4 regions of the Peribacillus sp. Bi134 genome follow, and region 1 is predicted to be linked to each of the others. Evidence: riboswitches for the same ligand, from Rfam matches in the RefSeq annotation. Region 1 holds a riboswitch; each other region holds the start of a gene.

Region 1 (5,353 bases):
CGGATAGATTCCGGCACAGCCGTTTTGACCGATCGACAAGCCGAAGGATCCGGCAAAGTTGGCAATACCTTCGGACACCCCTAGTTGTTTCTGTGTCTGGATGTTCAATGGCAGAGCTCCTGCACTTGTTCTTGAAGTGAAGGCAAATGATAATACCGGGAAAGCTTTTCTCAAATATACGATTGGATTCAATCCTGCAAGCATCAGCAATAACAGATGGATGAGGAACATGACAATCAGGGCGACATAAGAGGCACCGACGAATTTCCCCAATTTCAGGATTGCATCCAAATCACTCGTAGCTACAGTCTTCGTCATGATCGCCAAGATCCCGTAAGGTGTTAAACGCAGGATCAATGTTACAACGCGCATGATGATGCTGTGCAATGTATCTACTATTTTAGCAAAAAATTCAGCATGTTCAGGCTGTTTCCTTTTGACCCCTAAATAGGCAATCCCAAGAAATGCAGCAAAAATTACAACGGAAATGGTTGATGTCGGACGTGCACCCGTTAAATCAAGGAACGGATTGGACGGAATCAACTCAAGGATTTGCTGCGGCATCGTTTTATCCTGAATCGTACCGTATGTTTCCGATATTTGATCCCCGCGGCTTAACTCCGCTTCCCCTTGCTCAATTTGAACGGCTTCCAAATTGAATACAGTTGCTGAGGTGATCCCAACAGCTGCTGCAATTGCGGTCGTTCCAAGCAGGATCCCGATGATCAGGACACTGATTTTTCCAATATTGCTAGTCAGTTTCAATCTTGTGAATGCGGATAAGATCGAAATGAAGACAAGCGGCATGACGATCATTTGCAGGAACTTGACATAGCCTGAACCTACAATGTTAAACCAATCGACCGATTTAACGATCGCTTCTGACTGAGGTTCATAGAAATACTGCAAAAGAAGTCCGAATACAATCCCTAAACCAAGTCCAGTAAAGACCCTTTTTGTAAAGGAAATATGCTTCTTATTCATGTAAAATAAAACGCCTAAAAGAACGAGCATTATGGCAAGATTTAAAAACACATAACCAATCATATATATTCCTCCTAATTCCGATTAACCAAATGAGAATAATGAATATCTGAAGACTATGATACATCATCCGTTTATTTTTTACCAGAAGAAAATAATTTATTTTTGACTTTTCAAGTAATTCATGTATTTATCTCTATTCACGAAATGGGTTAGAGGGAACAATAAAGGGTGGCTGGAACAAGCTAGTTATAAATCCTTTCATTATATATATTTATCAGGAAGGATAAGCACTTGGTTTTCTTGAATGATATATCAGGCCGCATATGCTTAGCGTTTTTTTGAAAGGATGAAGGAATGATGGATATATACATTGACAGGCTTAATGAACAGGATGCACAAGCGTTATTTGCATTTGAATGCAATAATAGAAGGTTTTTCGAGCAAACGGTCCCAGGCCGGGGAGATGATTATTATAGCTTTGGAACGTTTGGAATCAGGCATAAGGAATTATTAAAAGAGCAAGAAGATGCTATCTCCTCTTTTTATTTGATTAAGGATGGTTCAGGCATAATCGTCGGCAGAATTAATCTTGTGGATATCGACCCAATAAAAGGTACGGCACATGTTGGTTATAGAATCGGAGAAGCGTTTACGCAAAAAGGGATTGCGAACAAAGCTTTAAAGCTTTTGGTTAATCTGGCGCCGGAATTGAATGTGACTCAAATACATGCCAAAACGACAAGCGACAATATCGCTTCCCAAAAGGTTTTAGTGAAAAACGGTTTTGAACGGATTTCGATTAATGAGGAAATTAGTGCAGATACTGGTCAAAAGCTAACATTCTACCATTATAGAAAGAATCTATAAATCCATATTCCTCTACTAATAGACCGCATTCCCATTTTTTTAATTGTGAAAAGATAGGGAGTATACTATACTAACGTTGTATTTAATGTTTGGAAAATTTTGCGAAGTTCATATATTTGCCGCTGGGTGCCTTTGTGTGAACAAAGGGTAACAGGGAATCGGGTGCAAATCCCGAGTGGTCGCGCCACTGTAACCAAGGAGTTTTCTTTCAGGATGTCACTTGACCGTCAGTCAGGGAAGACGAAAGGAAATGTTGATCTGGAAGCCAGGAGACCTACCCAGTGAGCATCACCAATTTTTCCTTCGCTGAGAGGAGAGGTGTTCGAGAGTAAGAAAAGGCGGACTTAGGTCCTTCCGTATTTTTTGGCCTATACTCGTAACTCCATTCTTTGTTAAAAGGATTGGGGTTTTTTTGTGTTTTTTTTTTGAAGGAGGATTTCATCATTGGAAGAGTCATTGATTAGAAGCTCATTGAAAGAGAGAGGGGATGTGCTTGAAGAACCTCATTTTGAGAGAAATGCCAAGCGCAGGTTTCGTTTTCTGCTATTTTTCTTGCTGTGCATCCTTTTATTATCAGTTACATTCGCTGTTACCCTTGGGCCAGTTAAGATGTCAGCAATAACGGTTTGGAAGATTGCCTTAGGGCATCTGCCTTTTATCGGTGGTTTTCTGGAGGTGAATTGGAGTATCGCACAAGAGCGGATCATTTGGGATATCCGCCTGCCCCGTGTATTGCTCGGTGCGGTGGTAGGTGCGGGATTATCCGTAGTGGGTGTCGTCATCCAGGCCTTGGTGCGCAATTCACTTGCAGATCCGTATATTCTGGGCATTTCATCTGGTTCCTCTGTTGCTGCAACCCTTGTCATTCTTTTTGGGGCGCTTCCTATATTCGGTCAATATGCGTTATCATTCGGTGCCTTCCTGGGGGCCATGGCTGCGATGCTTTCCGTGTATTTATTGGCTCAAGTGGGAGGGAGAATTCAAACGACAAGGCTGTTATTGGCGGGTGTAGCCATTTCAATGATCATGTCTGCCGTCACTAATTTCATTGTCACTCTTGCACCAAAAGATTCCGGCATCCGTGAAGCGATGTTTTGGATGATGGGCAGCTTAGCGGGGGCAAAATGGGAATACATACCGATTCCAGCGGTTGTGGTGCTTGTGGTTTCCTTGTTCCTTATCGTACAATCCCGCTCCCTCAATATCTTATTGATGGGTGAAGAAGTAGCCGCGACGCTCGGAGTCAATATGGAAGCCTTCCGTAAAGTTCTGATCATCATTACATCCCTTGTTACGGGAACAGTTGTGGCTGTAAGCGGTTCGATTGGGTTCATCGGTCTGGTCGTACCGCATTTAGCCCGGCTATTGGTCGGGACAGACCATAAACGTGTTCTTTCATGCAGCATATTGATTGGCATGATCCTCGTCATTTGGTCAGATGTTTGTGCCCGGCTGGTCCTGGCACCTCAAGAACTTCCGATTGGGGTTGTCACCGCACTTTGCGGAGGACCATTCTTCATTTGGCTTTTGCGGCGAAGTTCATATTCATTTGGAGGTGGGGGCAAGTGAGATTAGCTATTGAAGAAGTATCCTATTCAATTCTGGACACTCCTATCATTGAGGATATATCACTGCAAATAAAAACTGGGCAGTTCGTTGGGCTGATCGGTCCGAATGGGAGTGGGAAATCCACTTTATTAAAAAATGCTTCTCGGATCTTGAAGCCTCATACGGGAGCTGTTCACCTGGACGGCCGTGACCTTTACCGGCTTTCACAGAAACAAACAGCCAGGGAAATGGCGGTTGTCAGTCAGGAAACATCCCTGACCTTCGACTTTAGTGTACAAGAGATGGTTTGGATGGGACGGCATCCTCATAAGCGGTTATTTCAGGGAGATACGGAGATAGATAGAGGAATCGTCAATCAAGCATTAGCTCGCGTTGAAATGAGTGGATTTGAAGACAGGAGTTTCATGAGCTTGTCGGGTGGTGAGAAACAACGTGTCCTCATAGCCCGTGCCCTTGCCCAGGAAGCGAATATCATCATCCTGGATGAACCAACGAATCATTTAGACATCAGGCATCAGCTCCAATTGCTGGACCTTGTAAAAAAGCTGGACGTTACCGTCTTGACAGCTCTGCATGATATAAACTTGGCAGCCATGTATTGTGATCATATATATGTCATCCAAAATGGCAAAGTGATCACATCCGGAACACCAGAAGCTGTATTGACGACAAAAATGATAAGGAAGGTGTTCGGGGTGGAAACGGAAATCGGCATACACCCCATCACGCAAAAGACGCATATCACCTTTTTAGCACATATATAAAAAAACAATGGATATGAGGTAAAGTATATGACTGTTTACCGAAAGATTTTGTTAAGCATCATTTTTTTGGCAATGATGATATTGGGCGCTTGCAATAACTCCGAGGAAGCTTCAAAGGACGGAGGCAAACAGAGCGAAAAAGGTGGAAAAGAAAAAGTGGTCATCACTAATCTGGATCATGAATTCACCTATGCAGAGGCACCAAAACGTGCGGTTACGCTAAACCAGCATGCGACGGAAATCATGCTTGCATTGGGGTTGCAGGATTCAATGGCAGGTACGGCTTATTTGGATGACGAAATTTTGCCAAAGTATAAAGATGCCTATGAAACAGTGCCTGTGCTTTCCAAGGAATACCCATCAAAAGAAGTTTTCTTTGAAGCTGAGCCGGATTTTGCATATGCAGGCTGGAAAAGCGCCTTTACGGAACAAACGTTAGGAACCGTCCAAGAGCTAAAAGAAGCGGGAATCAATACATATATCCAAGAGTCTTCCAATATGTCAACACCGACAATAGAAGATGTGTATAAAGATATTGAGAATATTGGACGCATCTTTCATGTAGAAGAAAAAGCAGCGGAAGTCATCAAAGAGATGCAACGGGAAATAAAAGAAACTACAGCAAAAATCGAAAGTGCAGGCAAGCCCAAAAACGTTTTCGTATATGACAGCGGTGAAGAAGTCCCGAGAACGGCAGCGAAAAATAATTACATGACAGGAATCATTTCCATGGCTGGCGGCCAGAACATTTTTGGTGATACGGAAGGGGGGTGGCCTGAGGTCAGTTGGGAAGAAGTCGTCGATCGGAATCCGGATGTTTTTGCCATCATTGATTACGGAGATATCCCCATAAAGCAAAAAGAAGCATTCTTATTAAATAAAAGTGAACTGGCGGATGTACCGGCCATTCGAAATAAAGCAATCATCGTGCTTCCTCTTTCAGCGGGCGCCGAAGGGATTCGTGCACCACTAGCCTTACGGACAGTAGCGGAAGGACTCTATCCCGAGAAGTTTTGAACCGACCAAGCGGATGCTGAACAAATGACCCGAATAATTGACACGAATGAGACGTGTCCTTGTTCGGGTTTTACTATATCCAATTAGAAGGATAATAGGATCGGTTTCTTGAATTATTTTGTTTGGCAGATCATAATTCGTAAAAATGA
Region 2 (5,353 bases), on a different contig from region 1:
CACCCACTCTGTATATTTCATCAATCAGCTCTTTCAATAATGGTTTCGTATTGATATTCCCCCGTATGAGGATTCTCTCTTTTGGCTGTAATTGTATCGAATGATGAATCAGCCTGGCTGCAAGCTTCGTTATTCGCTCATCCTTCATCTGCCTGTCCCTTATTTTTCGAGGTCGCGAAGAGTTTGAAGAGCTTCTTCGACATGGCCTTTGACCTTTACTTTACGCCATTCTTTGACTACCATACCAGCCTTATCAATCAGGAAAGTTGAACGTTCAATGCCCATATACTCCTTGCCGAAGTTCTTTTTCAACTGCCACACATCAAAGATTTTAGCCGCTTCATGATTTTCATCAGCCAGCAGCAGAAAAGGCAATCCATGTTTTTCGATGAATTTTTCATGACGTGCAGCTGGGTCTGGGCTGATTCCAATGATGACCGCGTTCAATTCCTCAAATTGCTCATTATGGTCCCGGAAATCACAGGCCTCCGTCGTGCAACCTGGCGTCATATCTTTTGGATAAAAATATAAAACAATATATTTCCCCTTAAAATCCGATAGGGACACCATTTCACCATTGTTTGCAGGGAGCTTGAAATCAGGTGCTTTTTCTCCAATTTTAACAGTCATATTGAACCCTCCATTTCTTTCATTATGGTAAGAGTACCCAATAATCGAAAGAAACACAACTTTCATTTATCCTTCCTATCTTTGTGCTCCAAATCGATCACCGTCCGGATCACGAACGCTGCCGGCAGTGTATAACCGATGAAAGCCTGAATCGTAGCTATCATCCTGCCCATTCCAATCGGGGCTATATCTCCATACCCTACAGAAAACATCGTCATCGCACTAAAATAAAAAGAAGTCTTCAACTGTTCATAGAAAGTGCCATCCAATCGATTGCCCATATCAAGAATCACCGAATGATTCTGAAGTTCGTATAATAAATAAATCAGTGCAAATCCAACTAATATCGTCGCATATAAATTGCCAAGCCACAGCATATCCTCCAGAGAAAACTTCTTTCCTCCCGACTCAACAAGAAATAACGTACGAATGCTCATCACCATGCAAAAAATGATTCCTGCAATCAAGATGTAGAAAGTCATCCCCCACGCCCCATTTCAAAACGCCACTTCCTCTATACATACTCCCTGTCCAAACAATATATTCTTTTTTAGGAACAGACCTCATCCTTATCACCCACACGCCTTATAACCGGATACTTTTCCTGAATCGTTTTTCCATGTTGACCCTTTTGGTCGGATATGTTAAGATTGTCTAAATTTTTATAATAGTTTTTATTTTATAAATTTTTAACCTGCAAACAGTTATCAAGACAGGTTTTATCAAATTTCATATGTGGAAATAGGTTCCTAATTTTAAATTAGGATTAAAAGGGAAGTCCGGTGTAATTCCGGCACGGTCCCGCCACTGTAATGGGAGTGTTAGCGCCATCCAATGCCACTGATCAACGGATCGGGAAGGCCCGCCGCTAATGTTAATCCCTAAGTCAGGAGACCTGCCTATTTCGACAACACTGTTTTAACCTACGGGAGATAGGGAGGTGTTAGGGACCTTATAATTGTAAGGGGCATTTTGCATGCCTCTTTATTTTAAGCATTTCTAACCATCTCTTTTGACGGTTAGGAATGCTTTTTTTATTGCTCAATTAAATGAATATAGGAGGATGGGAATATTGAAAAGCAGTAGTTTGGGTTACCCTCGAATCGGGGAAGATCGTGAATGGAAACGTACATTGGAAGCTTACTGGTCCGGTAAAATCGATGAAGCAGAATTTACGGCACAACTAAAAGCCATCCGTTTAGGCAACTTACAAAAACAGAAGAAACGAGGCATTGATATCATTCCTGTCAACGACTTCACTTTCTATGATCAAATGCTCGATATGTCCGTAATGTTCGGTCTTGTTCCTGAACGTTATTCAGCCTATGAAAGCGGAAGCGTTCCCCTTTCCGTTTATTATTCAATGGCTCGCGGAAACAATGATGAAGTCGCTTCCGAAATGACGAAATGGTTCAATACGAACTATCACTATATTGTCCCTGAATTAAAGGTGCCACAGCTGACGTTAACGGAAAATAAACCACTTGCAGCATATCGGGAAGCCAAGGAAAAGCTAGGAATTGAAACAAAGCCAGTGTTGATCGGTCCTTATACTTTCATCTCCCTTTCCAAAGGCTTCAAAAAACAAGATATCCCTGGCATCATCCTGAGCCTGCTTCCCCTATACACGCAAATCCTCCGGGAGTTGGAGCAAGAAGGCGTGAAGTGGGTTCAAATGGACGAACCTTCACTTGTTTCATCGATTTCCAAAGAAGATATGCAAACTGTTACTTACCTCTATGAAAAACTGAATGAAGCAGCACCAAACCTGAACATCATGCTACAAACATACTTTGATGCCGTGGAACATTACCAGGAAGTCATCGAATTACAAGTCCAAGGAATCGGTCTTGATTTTGTACATGACAAAGGGAGGAATCTAAGCAACCTGGAAGCATTCGGCTTTCCGAAGGACAAAGTGCTTGCTGCAGGTGTGATTGACGGAAAAAACATTTGGCTTTCTGATTTATCGAAAAAAATCCAATTGATCGAGACTCTTAAGACAATGGTAGCCGAAGACCGAATCTGGCTTCAGCCCTCTTGTTCCCTGCTTCATGTCCCGGTGACCGTTCGTAATGAAACCGCCCTATCAAACGAAGTGAAAGAGGCCCTTGCTTTCGCTGATGAGAAACTCGAGGAAATCACACTCTTGGTCAAAGGGAATAATCAAGGCTTTGAAGCAATCGCCGAGAAAGTCGATGCAAATAAATTCACGCTTCAAACGTTAGCAAGTTCAAATGCCCGGAATCACGGAACTGTAAAATCCAATGTCGAAAAGGTTAAAACCAGGACCGCCGGCCGTCAGCTTCCATTTAAAGAGCGTTACCAAAAACAACAGGCATTTTTCAAATTGCCTTTTCTTCCTTCTACTACGATCGGCAGCTTTCCGCAGACATTTGATGTTAAACAAGCACGCGGGAAATTCAAAAGACGAGAATGGACCGCTTCGCAATATGAAACATTCGTTAACGAAGAAATCGGCAGGTGGATCGAAATCCAAGAAGAAATCGGTTTGGATGTCCTTGTTCATGGGGAATTCGAACGAACGGATATGGTTGAATACTTCGGCCATAAGTTAGGTGGATTCGTCTTTTTAGAAAAGGGGTGGGTACAATCCTATGGATCCCGCTGTGTGAAACCGCCAGTCATCTACGGCGACATCCATTTCATCGAACCGATGACAGTCAGGGAAAGTGTATACGCACAATCACTGACGAAGAAGACGGTAAAGGGAATGCTTACAGGTCCTGTTACGATTTTGAACTGGTCATTTGTCCGTGATGATATTTCCAGGGAGAATGTATGCTATCAGCTGGCACTCGCTTTGGAAAAAGAAGTGATTGCATTGGAATCCGCTGGAATCAAAATGATTCAGGTCGATGAGCCTGCACTTAGAGAAGGTCTGCCATTGAAAAAAAGCGATCGCGACGAATATTTGAACTGGGCTGTGAATTCGTTCTTGATATCGACATCAAGCGTGGAGGATACAACCCAAATTCATACGCATATGTGCTATTGCGACTTCAACAGTTTCATGGATGTCATCTCCTCCCTCGACGCCGATGTAATTTCCATCGAAACATCCCGCAGTCATGGGGAGCTTGCTTCCGCATTCGAGGAAAAAACATATGAAAAAGGTATTGGTCTGGGTGTGTATGATATTCACAGCCCGCGTGTGCCGGCAGTGGAAGAAATGGTCGATATGATCGAACGTGGGATCAAGGTATTGGATAAAGACCAGTTTTGGATCAATCCTGACTGCGGACTGAAAACAAGGGGTATCCCGGAAACCGTCGCATCCCTGAAAAACATGGTCGAAGCAGCAAAAATCGTCCGTGAAAACCTGTTAGCTAAACCAACCGGCAAATGATTGAAAAGCACGTTGCCCACCCAACACAGCAGTCACGGACTTTTTTAACCGACCTTGTTTTTCCACCGGATACAAATCATCACAATACCATCTTTGGCGGAAAAGTAATGGCCTATGTTGATAAAATAGCCTGCATTTCAGCTATGCGCCATTGTCGAAAACCCGTTGTGACTGCTTCAAGCGACTCTTTTGATTTTTTGGCCCCCATCAAGACGGGGGATGCGATCAACCTTGAAGCTTATGTCACATGTGCCCATCGCACATCAATGGAGGTATTCGTGAAAGTGGAGCGCGAAAACCTATTAACAGGTGAGAAACAGCTTACGGCCCGTGCTTTTTTAACGATGCTGGCCATTGATGAAGACGGTAAGCCGACAAACGTACCACAGGTCATTCCGGAAACCGAAGTGGAAAAGCAGCTATATGTTCAAGCACAAGCAAGATATATTGAAAGAAAGAATAAACGCAAATAAACAAAAACCCCTTCAACATGAATGCTGTTGAAGGGGTTTCTTTCAGTTCCCTGCCCCGCGGTACCTCTTCACTCCCTGATTCCATATGAATACGGATATCATGAAAAAGGCTACCCCAATTACAGGTGTGGCAAATGCATATGCATACCACTCTTCTTTTCTAAGGAAATAAGATGCCGGATAGACACCAACAAACGCGAATGGCAGCACCCATGTAAGGACAAAACGAATGACCTTATTATAAATATCAACAGGATAGCGCCCATAGTTCCCGATATTGTATATCATTGGCATGATGGATGTTTTCGCATCCGACCAGAAACCAATGCTTGCTATCGCAACGAATATGGCTGCATAAGCAAGGGCCCCGCCTATTGCAAAAATGATGAAAAGAATCGGGTCATACCACGCAAGCTGCAGATCCAATGAAATCCCCGAATAGAATATAATGATCAAACCGGTCACAACACCAAATAACGCTTCAAGCTCGATTCTTTCTAAAATGACTTGAAACAGGCTATGTATCGGTCTTGTTAATATCCGGTCCATTTCACCTTTGACGATATAGCGGTCATTAAAATCCCAGATGTTGAAAAAGGCTGAAAAAAGGGCGAATGGGATAAGGAAAAATCCATAAATGAATATGATTTCTTCACGGCTCCAGCCGCTTAAAAATTGTGTATGTCCAAAAACGACTAAGATAAATACCAGATTCACGACCTGATTCAGCAGGTCAGATAGGATTTCCATGAAGAAATCGGCTCTATATTGCAGTCTTGTTTTCATATATTGACTCACGTATTGAAAAAACATCGATACATAAAACATCCCGTCAACCTCCTTGAATAATCAGCTGTTTTTTTGCGACTATCCATAAAAG
Region 3 (5,353 bases), on a different contig from region 1:
GGTTGGTTACGCTTAATCACTTCAGGATGTTCTTTGATGCGGTCGAAAAGCTGTTTTTGCTTGCCTACCGGAATCAAGGAAGCAAGGATATAGGAATAAGACTCATTATGGATCGATTCCTGCTGGGCCATGTTGGCCAGGATAGCTTTTGCCGCCGGATCTTTGATGTACCGAAGGATTTCTACTAATGTGGGCGTTTGAAGACTGTCCATTCCAGCAATCATCGTAAGGATATCGAGAAAAGCATCCTGGATATCTTCATCCAATTCGCCCCACTGCTTTTTATCCTGAATCATGTTCACGCTCGAAGGCTTCCAAAAGTTATTGATGAGCTGTGTATAGGTATCATAGAATTTTTCATACTGAATATCGTTCCAAAGGAGGAAGCCTGAAGCTTCTCCTTTGAAAACACCGGTTGCCTTGGTTGGATGCGTCGGTTCGAGCATCCGAATTTTTTTGATATGATTGGTCATTCGTGAAAACTCCTTTAAGAATAGATTACTGGGTCATGATTGATTGTCGTTAACTTGAACAGCTTTCGCAGGCATTGTCATATTCGGAAGAAGTCGAACGAACATAATACGTTGATTTCAACCCGCTTTCCCATGCCGTTAAATGTATATCCAACAGGACCTTCGCTTTGATTGTATTGTGTACATACAGATTAAAGCTGATTGCTTGGTCAATATGGCGTTGTCGGGCTGCATTTTGCCTGATGCTTTCCAGTTGGTCCAAATTGAATCGCGTCTTTTTATAATATTCATACGTATTTGGCGTCAAGCCTGGTGCGGTCACCTTGAATTTGAAGTTTTTCTTTTCTTCGTAAAATTCAATTTCATACAAAGGGTCGATGCCATCCGTGGAATTACCGATTTTGGCTGTCGATGAATTGGGGGCAATCGCCATTAAATATCCATTACGGGTTCCGTGTTCCTGTACGTCTGCTTTTAAATCCATCCATTTTTGATCTGTATAGTCACGCAGTTCGAAATAGTCCCCTGTATGCCAATCAGATCCTTCAAAATATGGGTATGATCCTTTTTCCTTGGCCAATTCGTTGGATGCCTTGATTGTTAAGTAAGCGATCTTTTCGTATAAAGCATCGGCATATTGAACAGCCTCATCGGATTCCCAATAAATATTCTGTGTGGCAAGTAAATGATGCCATCCAAACGTTCCTAAACCAATTGCCCGGTAACGTTTGTTCGAGATGGATGCTTGTTTGACAGGAAGATTATTCACATCAATGACATTGTCCAGCATACGGATCTGAATGGGAATCAATCTTTCCAAAACATCGCTGCCCACCGCCCGTGGCAAGTTAATGGATGAAAGGTTGCAGACAACGAAATCGCCGCTTTTACGAACCACAACAACATCTCCATCTTCTGTTTCATATTCATCCGTGATCGTCGAAGGGCTTAGGTTTTGGGCAATCTCCGTACAAAGGTTGGAACAATAAATCATACCTTTATGTTTATTGGGATTCTTCCGATTCACTTCATCGCGGTAGAACATATACGGTACGCCTTCTTCTAATTGAGAAATCATGATGCTTTTCATGATGTCCATCGCATTGATTTTTTCAAAGCTGTAGTTTGGAAGCGTGCCATTTTCTGCGGCCTCGACAGCAAGTGCATAATGTTTCCTGAAGCTTCCTTCGCCTTTCTTCTCGTCATAAAGATCTTCAAGTGAAAATCCAAGGGTTTGCTTGACGGTATGCGGATCGAAAAGATACCATTCTTTTCTGTCGCGTACAGCCTCCATGAATAAATCCGGTATGCAAACGCCTGTAAATATATCATGGGCTTTTAATCTGTCATCCCCGTTTTGTGTCTTCAAATCGAGGAAGCTCATGATATCTTTATGCCAGGCATCCAAGTAAATCGCGATGGCACCTTTACGTTGACCCAATTGATCGACACTTACAGCTGTCTGGTTGAATAGTCGAATCCAGGGAGTCGTGCCGGAACTATTTCCAGAGAAACCCCGGATATCAGAACCAAGCGAGCGAACCTTACCAACGTAAAGGCCTACACCGCCGCCGAATTTAGATACTTTTGCTGCATCGTAGTTTGATAGATAGATGCCATCAATGGAATCTTCAATCGCGTCGATAAAGCAAGAGCTTAACTGTCCATGTGTTTTCCCAGCATTGGAGAGTGTAGGAGTCGCAACGGTCATATAAAGGTTGGACATGGCCCAGTATGCTTCTTTTATAAGTTGCAGGCGGTGCTCCGTTTTTTCCATTCGCATGATTTCCATCGCGATGATCATGAAACGTTCTTGCGGCAGTTCGTAGACCTTGTCCTTTTTTGGGCGGGCCAGATAGCGGTCGTTCAATAAGTAGATGCCTATGTATGAGAATAATTTATCTTTTTCCGGGTCGATCACCGAGCCCAATTCCTCAATTTCCGCTTTTGTATATGAAGATAGCAGTTCTGGCTTGTAAATTGGATAACGCTGACCTTCCGAAAGCTGGGAGAGACCTGTGATCAGCTCATAGAATGGGCCATAACTCTTGCTTGCATAACCTCGATTGGCTTGTGCATCCCTATACATTGTATTCAACAGTTCTGCTGCGGCAACGAATGTCCAATCCGGAGCATCGATATCCACACCCTCAAGAGCGAGCTGAATCAGTTTTTTTGATGCCTGTTCTTCGGTTGAGTCACTTTTGCGATCAAGCCATTTTGTAAAACGCTTTTTGAACTTTTCCATATCGAGACGGCCTTCGAATTCCTTCGATAACATCTCAAGCTGGATGGATTTCTTTTCTGTTTCATTTTCACTTATGGTAGAGTTATATGTTTGAGTCATTAATAATCCTCCTTGTTAACTTCCGCTAAAATAAAAAAACCGCCCAAAGAATTGAGCGGATCAAACGATAGAATAAAAGAGCCATGAAAAAATAGCCGTTATACTATCGTTTCATCATCTCAATCCCCGAAGAATAAGAAACGTGAAAAATTCAAGGCAGGTCTCCTGACTCATGATCATCCTACTTTGAGTCCTTCCCGTATAGAGAGCTATACAGTGGGTTTCTCATTTCGTCACATTTACAGTTGCGGGGACAGTTCCGGGTTTACACCGGATTCCCTTTTCAGCCATCACTGGCACCTTGGATTATAAAAATTCTATATATAGTTATTGGTATAGATTATGTAATCAATATCTAGTATTTCTGCTTATATTATCGTAAGCCATATACGATGATAATTCAACTAATATATTTGAAAAAAACCAACCCTTATCTATTGACAAAGTGATGGCAGAGGGTGAAGGAATGAAAGATTTTATTGGGGAATGGATAATTCAAGCGCTGATTTTACGGGATTTTGTGTTAAAATAAAGTGTCTAGTAAAGGTGGCTCTCCCTTATTGCGGTGAGGGGATTCGCGGAAAAATATTTATGAAAAAGGGGATAAAATCTTGGAAAAAGTATTAGTTTTTGGACATAAAAACCCGGATACAGACACAATCTGTTCAGCAATCGCTTATGCAGATCTGAAAAAGCAGTTAGGTATCAACGCTGAACCAGTTCGTCTGGGTGAAGTGAATGGTGAAACTCAATATGCATTGGACCAATTCAAATTCGATGCTCCCCGTCTTGTGGAAAAAGTTGCAGGGGAAGCTGATGGCGTAATCTTGGTCGATCATAACGAACGCCAGCAAAGTGCTGAAGATATTGACCAAGTCCGTGTGTTGGAAGTTATCGACCACCACCGTATCGCTAACTTCGAAACGAGCGATCCTTTATATTACCGTGCGGAACCAGTTGGCTGTACGGCAACCATTTTAAATAAAATTTATAAAGAAAACGGCATTGAAGTTCCTAAAGCAATCGCAGGTCTTATGCTGTCTGCCATCATTTCCGATTCTTTATTGTTCAAATCACCTACATGCACGGAGCAAGACGTTGCAGCAGCTATGGAATTGGCTGCCATTGCGGGAGTCGACGCTGAAACATATGGCTTGGAAATGTTGAAGGCGGGAGCTGACTTGAGCGACAAAACGATCGCCCAGCTCATCACACTTGATGCAAAGGAATTTTCCATGGGATTGGCTAAAGTGGAGATTGCACAAGTAAATGCTGTGGATCCAAACGAAGTCCTTGCTAAGCAAGCTGAATTGGAAGCGGCGATTGAAGCGGTAATCGCTGTCAAGGAATTGGACTTATTCCTATTCGTCGTAACGGATATCTTGACTAATGATTCTGTTGCCTTGGCTCTTGGTAAAGCGGCTTATGCAGTGGAAAAAGCATACGACGTTTCATTAAACAACAACATCGCCGTCTTAGAAGGCGTTGTATCGCGTAAAAAACAAATCGTTCCGGTCTTAACGGACGTATTCAGCAAGTAATAAAGGAAAAGGGATGCTCATTATTTGGGCATCCTTTTACTGTACATGCAAAAAAAGACTCAACCATCCATTAAGGATGTTTGAGTCTTTTTTCTTAATTCAAGGCTTCCTTTTCTTTTTCATAGGCGATGACAATCAATTCTTTATTGGCTTCCTCGCCTAGTTTGCTTTCAAAGCTTTTCAGTTCATTCAATAAATCCGGTGACAGATTTGCTGCTGTATAATCCTGCTCGGGTGTCATGCTTTTCGCTCCTTTCAAAAGGAAATGATTCATATTATCTATTTTGTCGGTTTGAAAAGTTTCTATTCAGCAGAATGTTACTTCTTCAAGATATTTTACTTTCTGAGGTGGCGAGTTTTTCAAGCAATGACGAACTTTCTTCATCGAGCCCTTGGACTTGGACAGGTATTCCCAGAAGCTGATATTTAAGGATAACCGTATCAACAGCACCGACTGCTGAAGCATCCCAGATCTTGGAATGGGAGAAGTCGATGACGATTGCATCGGCTTTTTCCTTGAAGTCAAACTTCGAAACAAAGTCCTGGACAGAAGCAAAAAATATTTGTCCGCTGATACGATAAGTGATTTTCTTAGCCTGGATATCTTCCTTTTTCTCTGCTGCCACTTTAGAAATTTTAGCCGAGAAGAAAATCATGCTCAAAAGCACTCCGGCAAATACCCCTTTTGATAAGTCATGTGTATAAAGAACAATGAGGACCGTCACGATCATCACGGCTGCATCCGACTTAGGAGCTTTAGTGAGCCTCTTTAGGGAAGACCAGTCAAATGTCCCGATTGAAACCATGATCATGACTGCGACAAGTGCAGCCATCGGTATTTTAATAAGGACATCATTCAATACCACGATTAATACCATAAGGAATGCTCCCGCTACAAATGTCGAGAGCCGGCCCCTTCCACCTGATTTAATGTTGATACCGGATTGGCCAATCATCGCACATCCTGCCATGCCTCCAAAACATCCGGCGAT
Region 4 (5,353 bases), on a different contig from region 1:
GAATCATATTCTTAATAAAATGACGGACTTCTTCATTTCCCGAAGCCAACCGGCTTCCGTGTCCTACGAACAAAACTGCTTTCATTTACTTTCCTCCTCTAGATTAGTCTTCACAAGGCGCAGGCTCTATATTTATTTTGGGAGCGATGTCCTGATAAGAAAAATTCTGTATCTTTTTCGAACGTTTGAAGTATTTAAAAAGCCGCTCATTTGGATGGGCATTTTGCTTATACTCCCCGACAATGTCCGTAATCAGTTCAACAAGCTGTTCCGGTTCAATGCCTTCCGCCACCGGCTGACCCGGATGGGCTGTTCTTCCAACCGGTTTAGCTCCAAGAAATAAGTCGAACTTCCCTTTTCGGAAGACAATCCCGATATCATCCATCACAGCACTATAACAAGCCATCCCACACCCATTAAAACCGATGTTCAGTTCCTTGGGCATTTTCATTCCGCCAAGCACCCGGTGTATTTCGTCCGCATAAGGAATGGATTCCGCTTTTTCACCATCACAGAAATCACAGGCTTTTAGTGTCAGTACATCTCCAATCGGCGACAAAAGAAAGTTTGCTGATTGCAATTTCCCCGTTATGACTTCCGGATCCGTTGTCGGAATCTTTAAGACGATTTTATGATTTGGCGTGTATTCCATCGTTCCCTTTTCCCCAACAACTTCCGCAAGTGTCATCATTTGTTTGGGAGTGAATTGTTTATTCGCCACACCTGGACTAACGGCAAGTTCGAATACCGACTCCATTTTTTGCTGAACAATCGGCTGAATGGATTGCTTAACGGTTTGACCCTTGACTCTTGACAGGGCCTCCATTGCCATTTCAAAGGAAGCTGGCTTCTTTTCTGGTGCTTTTGTAAGTAATCCAACTCCTCCAGCGGACTCGGTTAAGGCCTCTTGATCTAATGCCCACGGTTCCGCTTCTTTTTGCAGTCGCTGATGCGGCTTCAATGTTTGCTTTTCCGAATTCAAAGTATATTTTCTCTGATAGCCTCTTGGTGTGATGATTTTGTCATCATATAAAAAGGTGGATGAATTACCGATAATGACGGTGGTCAACATTCCAATATCGTGATTCAACATATCCTGCAAATTGGTTATGACAATATCCTGCCTATCGCGATAAGCACTTTTCACCAACCCGACAGGTGTATCCGGCGAGCGGTAGCGAAGGAGAATTTTCTGTGTTTCAACAATTTGCCGGGTCCGCCTGCCGCTGCGCGGATTATAAAGTGCAATGACAAAGTCTGCCATTGCAGCTGCTTCAACCCTTTTAGCGATCAGTTCCCAAGGAGTTAAATGATCACTGAGGCTGATCGTACACGAATCGTGCATGACTGGTGCCCCGAGTAAAGACGCACATGAGTTGATTGCAGAAATGCCAGGAATGACTTCAATGCCCACACCAGTTTCTTCTTTCCAGCCTTTCTCAATCAATACTTCATAAACCAACCCTGCCATCCCGTAAACTCCGGCATCCCCACTGGAAATCACCGCCACTTTCTTTCCCAGCTCCGCTTGTTTCACTGCTTCCTGTGCACGTGATACTTCTTCAGTCATCCCCGTACTAATGATCGTTTGATCTGTAAGCAGTCCCTGAATGAGTTCAACATAAGTTTTATAACCAATGATGTAGTCACTTTCTTGAAGGGCTTCGACGGCACGTTTGGTAATGTGTTCAAAATTCCCGGGCCCAAAGCCCACGACGAATAATTTACCGTTAGTACTCATTAAGACATCTCCTTTTACGCTTTGTTCTTTGAAATACCCGTATGAGCAGGAAAATCTGGATTAGGGGTCATTTCCCCATCATTGAATTGATAGATCATCTGTGGAACAAATTCACCATCATCGATATTACTGACGATCTGCCGACCGAATTCAGGCGTTTCCACTCGATACCAGTTTCCTTGGGGATAGGCAATCACAACGCAGGCATCCTTACATCTTCCGTTACAGCGTGTCCTGGTTGTATGGATTTTCAAATCAAGTCCCTTTGAAGTAATTTCATCGCGAATCGCTTGGGTTACTTCTTCCCCGCCCTTTTTCATGCAGCTGCTCCCATTACAAATCAACAGATGCGTATTTGTACCCATCAAGTTCCAAGTAGTCATCTTCTTCCTCCTGAGTTCAGGGAAAAGGCAAAATAAAAAACCTTAACATTAGAGTCAAGGTTTTAAAAAAACTATATGAATGAGAAGCCAAAGGCAAACATGCCAAATCCTTCCAAAATCGTCATAGTCCTTCTACCTTTCCCTCCGAAAAGTATCATGCAATTTTAAAAGCAGGTTTCCTGGCTTACGCTTCATTTTACTTTGTCCCTTCCCGGCATCATGCCAGTGGTTATCGACAATTTCATCAGCGTTTACAGTAGCGGGGGCTGCATCGGATTTTCACCGATTTCCCTATTATCCCTTGCTTATTCACACAAGGGCACTTTTAAAATGAAATATTTGGTTTTATTATACATTTCTAACTAACTTAATCTATCATATAACAACTTTATCAAAATTCAATAGTTTATTCCGACTGTTTAGAAAAGTTTAATAGTGTAAAACCAGTTAAAATCCTTTCCTTGCAACAAAATCCGTCCCGAAAAAAAAGATAGTGTAGCTGAAATTATTTCTTTATGGTACACTATACGAGAATTTTCAAAATAATTACATAAGTTTTATGGTGTTGAATTTCTCGGAATTCAACTTAAAAGGGAAGCCGGTGAAAATCCGGAGCGGTCCCGCCACTGTAAAGGGAAGTCCTATTACTTTAGCTTTAATCCACTGTCAAATGAGATGGGAAGGATGTAATGGGATGATGAACCAAAGCCAGGAGACCTGCCATGAAACGTGAAACTGTTTCAGCCTACGAGGATGGGCGTGCGGATCAGGCAGAATGGCCCATGATTGCTTCATGCTGCAAAATTCCTGTTCATTACGCACTTCTTTCCTTTGAGAGAAGTGCTTTTTATGTTGGGCGCCGCTTTTCTTCTCAAGATTGATCAGAAAAATTTAAAAGTATTGAAAGGAGAAAGAATGAAAAGAACCAATTGGAAAATTATTTATTTTGTCATCTTATTGCTTTTTATCCCGAACCGGGCAATGGCCATGCATATCATGGAGGGCTTTTTACCCATTGAATGGGCTATATTCTGGTGGGCCGTGACGTTTCCATTTTTAATCTTGGGTTACCGGTCCATTAGATCCAAAGTTAGGGAAAATCCAGAAACAAAAATGATACTTGGCCTATCGGGCGCATTTGTATTTATTTTATCGGCCCTAAAGATTCCTTCCGTTACGGGAAGTTCTTCACACCCTACCGGAGTTGGTTTGGGTTCCATATTATTCGGACCATTGGCCATGAGTGTCGTTGGCTCCATCGTTCTGTTATTTCAAGCTGTTTTACTGGCTCACGGAGGATTGACGACATTAGGGGCCAATGCATTTTCCATGGCCGTTTGCGGACCGTTCATTGCTTACTTTGTCTTCAAGGGCGCAACTAAATTGGGGTGGTCTTTTTCACTTGCCGTTTTCTTGGCAGCTGCTTTTGGAGATTTAGGAACCTATGTGGTCACTTCCGTTCAACTTGCTCTTGCTTTTCCTTCCGAGGTAGGAGGATTCATGGCCTCTTTCAGTAAATTTGCAGGTATTTTTGCCCTGACCCAAATTCCCTTGGCAATCAGTGAGGGGTTATTGACAGTCGTCGTAATGAATTTCTTGAAAAAATACAATCTAGGTGAATTGAAATTGCTGCGAGTTTTTTCTAAGGAGGCCCGTTAATATGAAAAAAAGTCTACTGCTGCTTTTCCTGGTTGTCATTCTTGCAACCATACCGTTAATCACCCAACAAGGAACGGAATTTGGCGGTGCCGACGGCGAAGCTGAGGAAGCCATCACTAAGATCCATCCGGAATACAAGCCATGGTTCAACAGTATATGGGAGCCGCCAGGTGCAGAAACCGAAAGCTTATTATTTGCGCTTCAAGCTGCAATCGGAGCCGGTTTCATTGGATACTTCATTGGCGTGATGAGACAAAGGAATAAGCAAACCAAACAAGAACTGACAGAAAAATCGAAGCATGTTACTCATTGATAAATATGCCTATTTCAATGGGCTAAAGGATGTTCATCCGTTGGAAAAGATGGTTTTTGCACTTTCCCTTTTGCTGTTTTCGTTAACGGTAAGGGATATGACCGTTTCGCTCATCACTTTTACGGTGATGAGCGCTTTAATCATTTTTGCGGCAAAAATCCCGCTTTCCTATTATCTGAAATTACTTCTATTGCCAGGATTTTTTATACTATCTGGAACAATTACCATCCTTTTTTCTTTCACAAGCGAATTTACTTCGATATCGAATATATGGTGGTCCTGGAAGGTCGGGAACTGGCAAATATTCATCAGCGATGACAGCGTCGGTACGGTGTCCAATTTGATCACTGTCGTATTCGGCAGTATCAGCTGTTTATATTTCCTTACCTTAACTACACCCATTACCGTCATCCTATCCGTGTTGCGAAAACTTAAAGTGCCTTCCTTATTGATTGATTTAATAGAATTGACCTATCGCTTCATCTTTATTTTTTTAGATACAGCTTTGGCCATTCATCAAGCACAAGCTTCACGGCTAGGGTATGTTTCATTAAGGAAAGGCATACGATCTCTCGGATTACTAATCTCGTCTTTATTTTTAGGAGTATTGCAGCGCTCTGGGCAATTGACGATGGCCATGAACGCAAGAGGCTATCAGGAGAACCTTTCCTATCTCGAGGATACTTACACCTATTCCTCACGCAATTGGCTGATTGCGATAGTAATATTAGGAAGCTTAATCTTTATTAATGGATATTTGTAAATTGGAGGCAACCCAACAATGGACGAGCATATTTTTCATATAGAAGGCCTCACCCATCAATTCGCAGATGGAACGTTCGCTTTAAACGATCTGTCGCTAACGATTCAACAGGGTAAAAAGATTGCATTATTAGGCAATAATGGTGCCGGCAAATCGACTTTATTCCTCCATTTAAATGGTCTTTTACAACCTACAGCAGGAAAGATCAGATTTAAGTGCAAAAAAATGAAATATGACCGTAAATCATTATTATCATTACGAAAGCAAGTCGGGATCGTTTTTCAAGATCCCGACTCTCAGCTCTTTTCCGCTAATGTACAACAGGATATATCGTTTGGACCGATGAATTTAGGATGGGATAGAATTAAGGTTCAAGAGAAAGTAAATTGGGCAATGGCCCAAACGGAAGTAACGGAACTGAAAGACAGACCTACCCATTTTTTGAGCCTTGGGCAAAAAAAACGTGTCGCCATTGCGGGGATACTCGCCACGGA

What was found. Region 1 has a riboswitch for cobalamin ahead of LQ188_RS08955 (iron ABC transporter permease). Riboswitches for the same ligand answer to the same signal wherever they lie in the genome.
Region 2: linked by a shared signal. The riboswitch ahead of metE (5-methyltetrahydropteroyltriglutamate--homocysteine S-methyltransferase) and the one ahead of LQ188_RS08955 (iron ABC transporter permease) in region 1 are both predicted to bind cobalamin.
Region 3: linked by a shared signal. The riboswitch ahead of LQ188_RS15040 (ribonucleoside-diphosphate reductase subunit alpha) and the one ahead of LQ188_RS08955 (iron ABC transporter permease) in region 1 are both predicted to bind cobalamin.
Region 4: linked by a shared signal. The riboswitch ahead of LQ188_RS07170 ((2Fe-2S) ferredoxin domain-containing protein) and the one ahead of LQ188_RS08955 (iron ABC transporter permease) in region 1 are both predicted to bind cobalamin.

Annotation. Positions count from the first base shown of each region.
Region 1 is NZ_CAKKLN010000004.1:68,574-73,926, forward strand. Features, by position in the region: gene LQ188_RS08945 (L-cystine transporter) at 1-1,047, opposite strand, end outside; gene LQ188_RS08950 (GNAT family N-acetyltransferase) at 1,345-1,854, shown strand; cobalamin riboswitch at 1,962-2,151, shown strand; gene LQ188_RS08955 (iron ABC transporter permease) at 2,395-3,423, shown strand; gene LQ188_RS08960 (heme ABC transporter ATP-binding protein) at 3,420-4,187, shown strand; gene LQ188_RS08965 (ABC transporter substrate-binding protein) at 4,215-5,204, shown strand.
Region 2 is NZ_CAKKLN010000017.1:4,552-9,904, forward strand. Features, by position in the region: gene LQ188_RS25585 (aminopeptidase) at 1-148, opposite strand, end outside; gene bcp (thioredoxin-dependent thiol peroxidase) at 160-630, opposite strand; gene LQ188_RS25595 (potassium channel family protein) at 693-1,112, opposite strand; cobalamin riboswitch at 1,357-1,548, shown strand; gene metE (5-methyltetrahydropteroyltriglutamate--homocysteine S-methyltransferase) at 1,694-4,000, shown strand; gene LQ188_RS25605 (acyl-CoA thioesterase) at 3,997-4,473, shown strand; gene LQ188_RS25610 (ABC-2 family transporter protein) at 4,516-5,301, opposite strand; gene LQ188_RS25615 (ABC-2 family transporter protein) at 5,306-5,353, opposite strand, start outside.
Region 3 is NZ_CAKKLN010000006.1:248,132-253,484, forward strand. Features, by position in the region: gene LQ188_RS15035 (ribonucleotide-diphosphate reductase subunit beta) at 1-473, opposite strand, end outside; gene LQ188_RS15040 (ribonucleoside-diphosphate reductase subunit alpha) at 523-2,820, opposite strand; cobalamin riboswitch at 2,958-3,139, opposite strand; gene LQ188_RS15045 (manganese-dependent inorganic pyrophosphatase) at 3,432-4,361, shown strand; gene LQ188_RS15050 (hypothetical protein) at 4,456-4,602, opposite strand; gene LQ188_RS15055 (SulP family inorganic anion transporter) at 4,688-5,353, opposite strand, start outside.
Region 4 is NZ_CAKKLN010000003.1:257,508-262,860, forward strand. Features, by position in the region: gene LQ188_RS07160 (sirohydrochlorin chelatase) at 1-85, opposite strand, end outside; gene cobJ (precorrin-3B C(17)-methyltransferase) at 104-1,741, opposite strand; gene LQ188_RS07170 ((2Fe-2S) ferredoxin domain-containing protein) at 1,756-2,124, opposite strand; cobalamin riboswitch at 2,276-2,466, opposite strand; cobalamin riboswitch at 2,668-2,864, shown strand; gene LQ188_RS07175 (hypothetical protein) at 2,847-3,005, shown strand; gene LQ188_RS07180 (energy-coupling factor ABC transporter permease) at 3,040-3,783, shown strand; gene LQ188_RS07185 (energy-coupling factor ABC transporter substrate-binding protein) at 3,785-4,096, shown strand; gene cbiQ (cobalt ECF transporter T component CbiQ) at 4,083-4,859, shown strand; gene LQ188_RS07195 (ATP-binding cassette domain-containing protein) at 4,878-5,353, shown strand, end outside.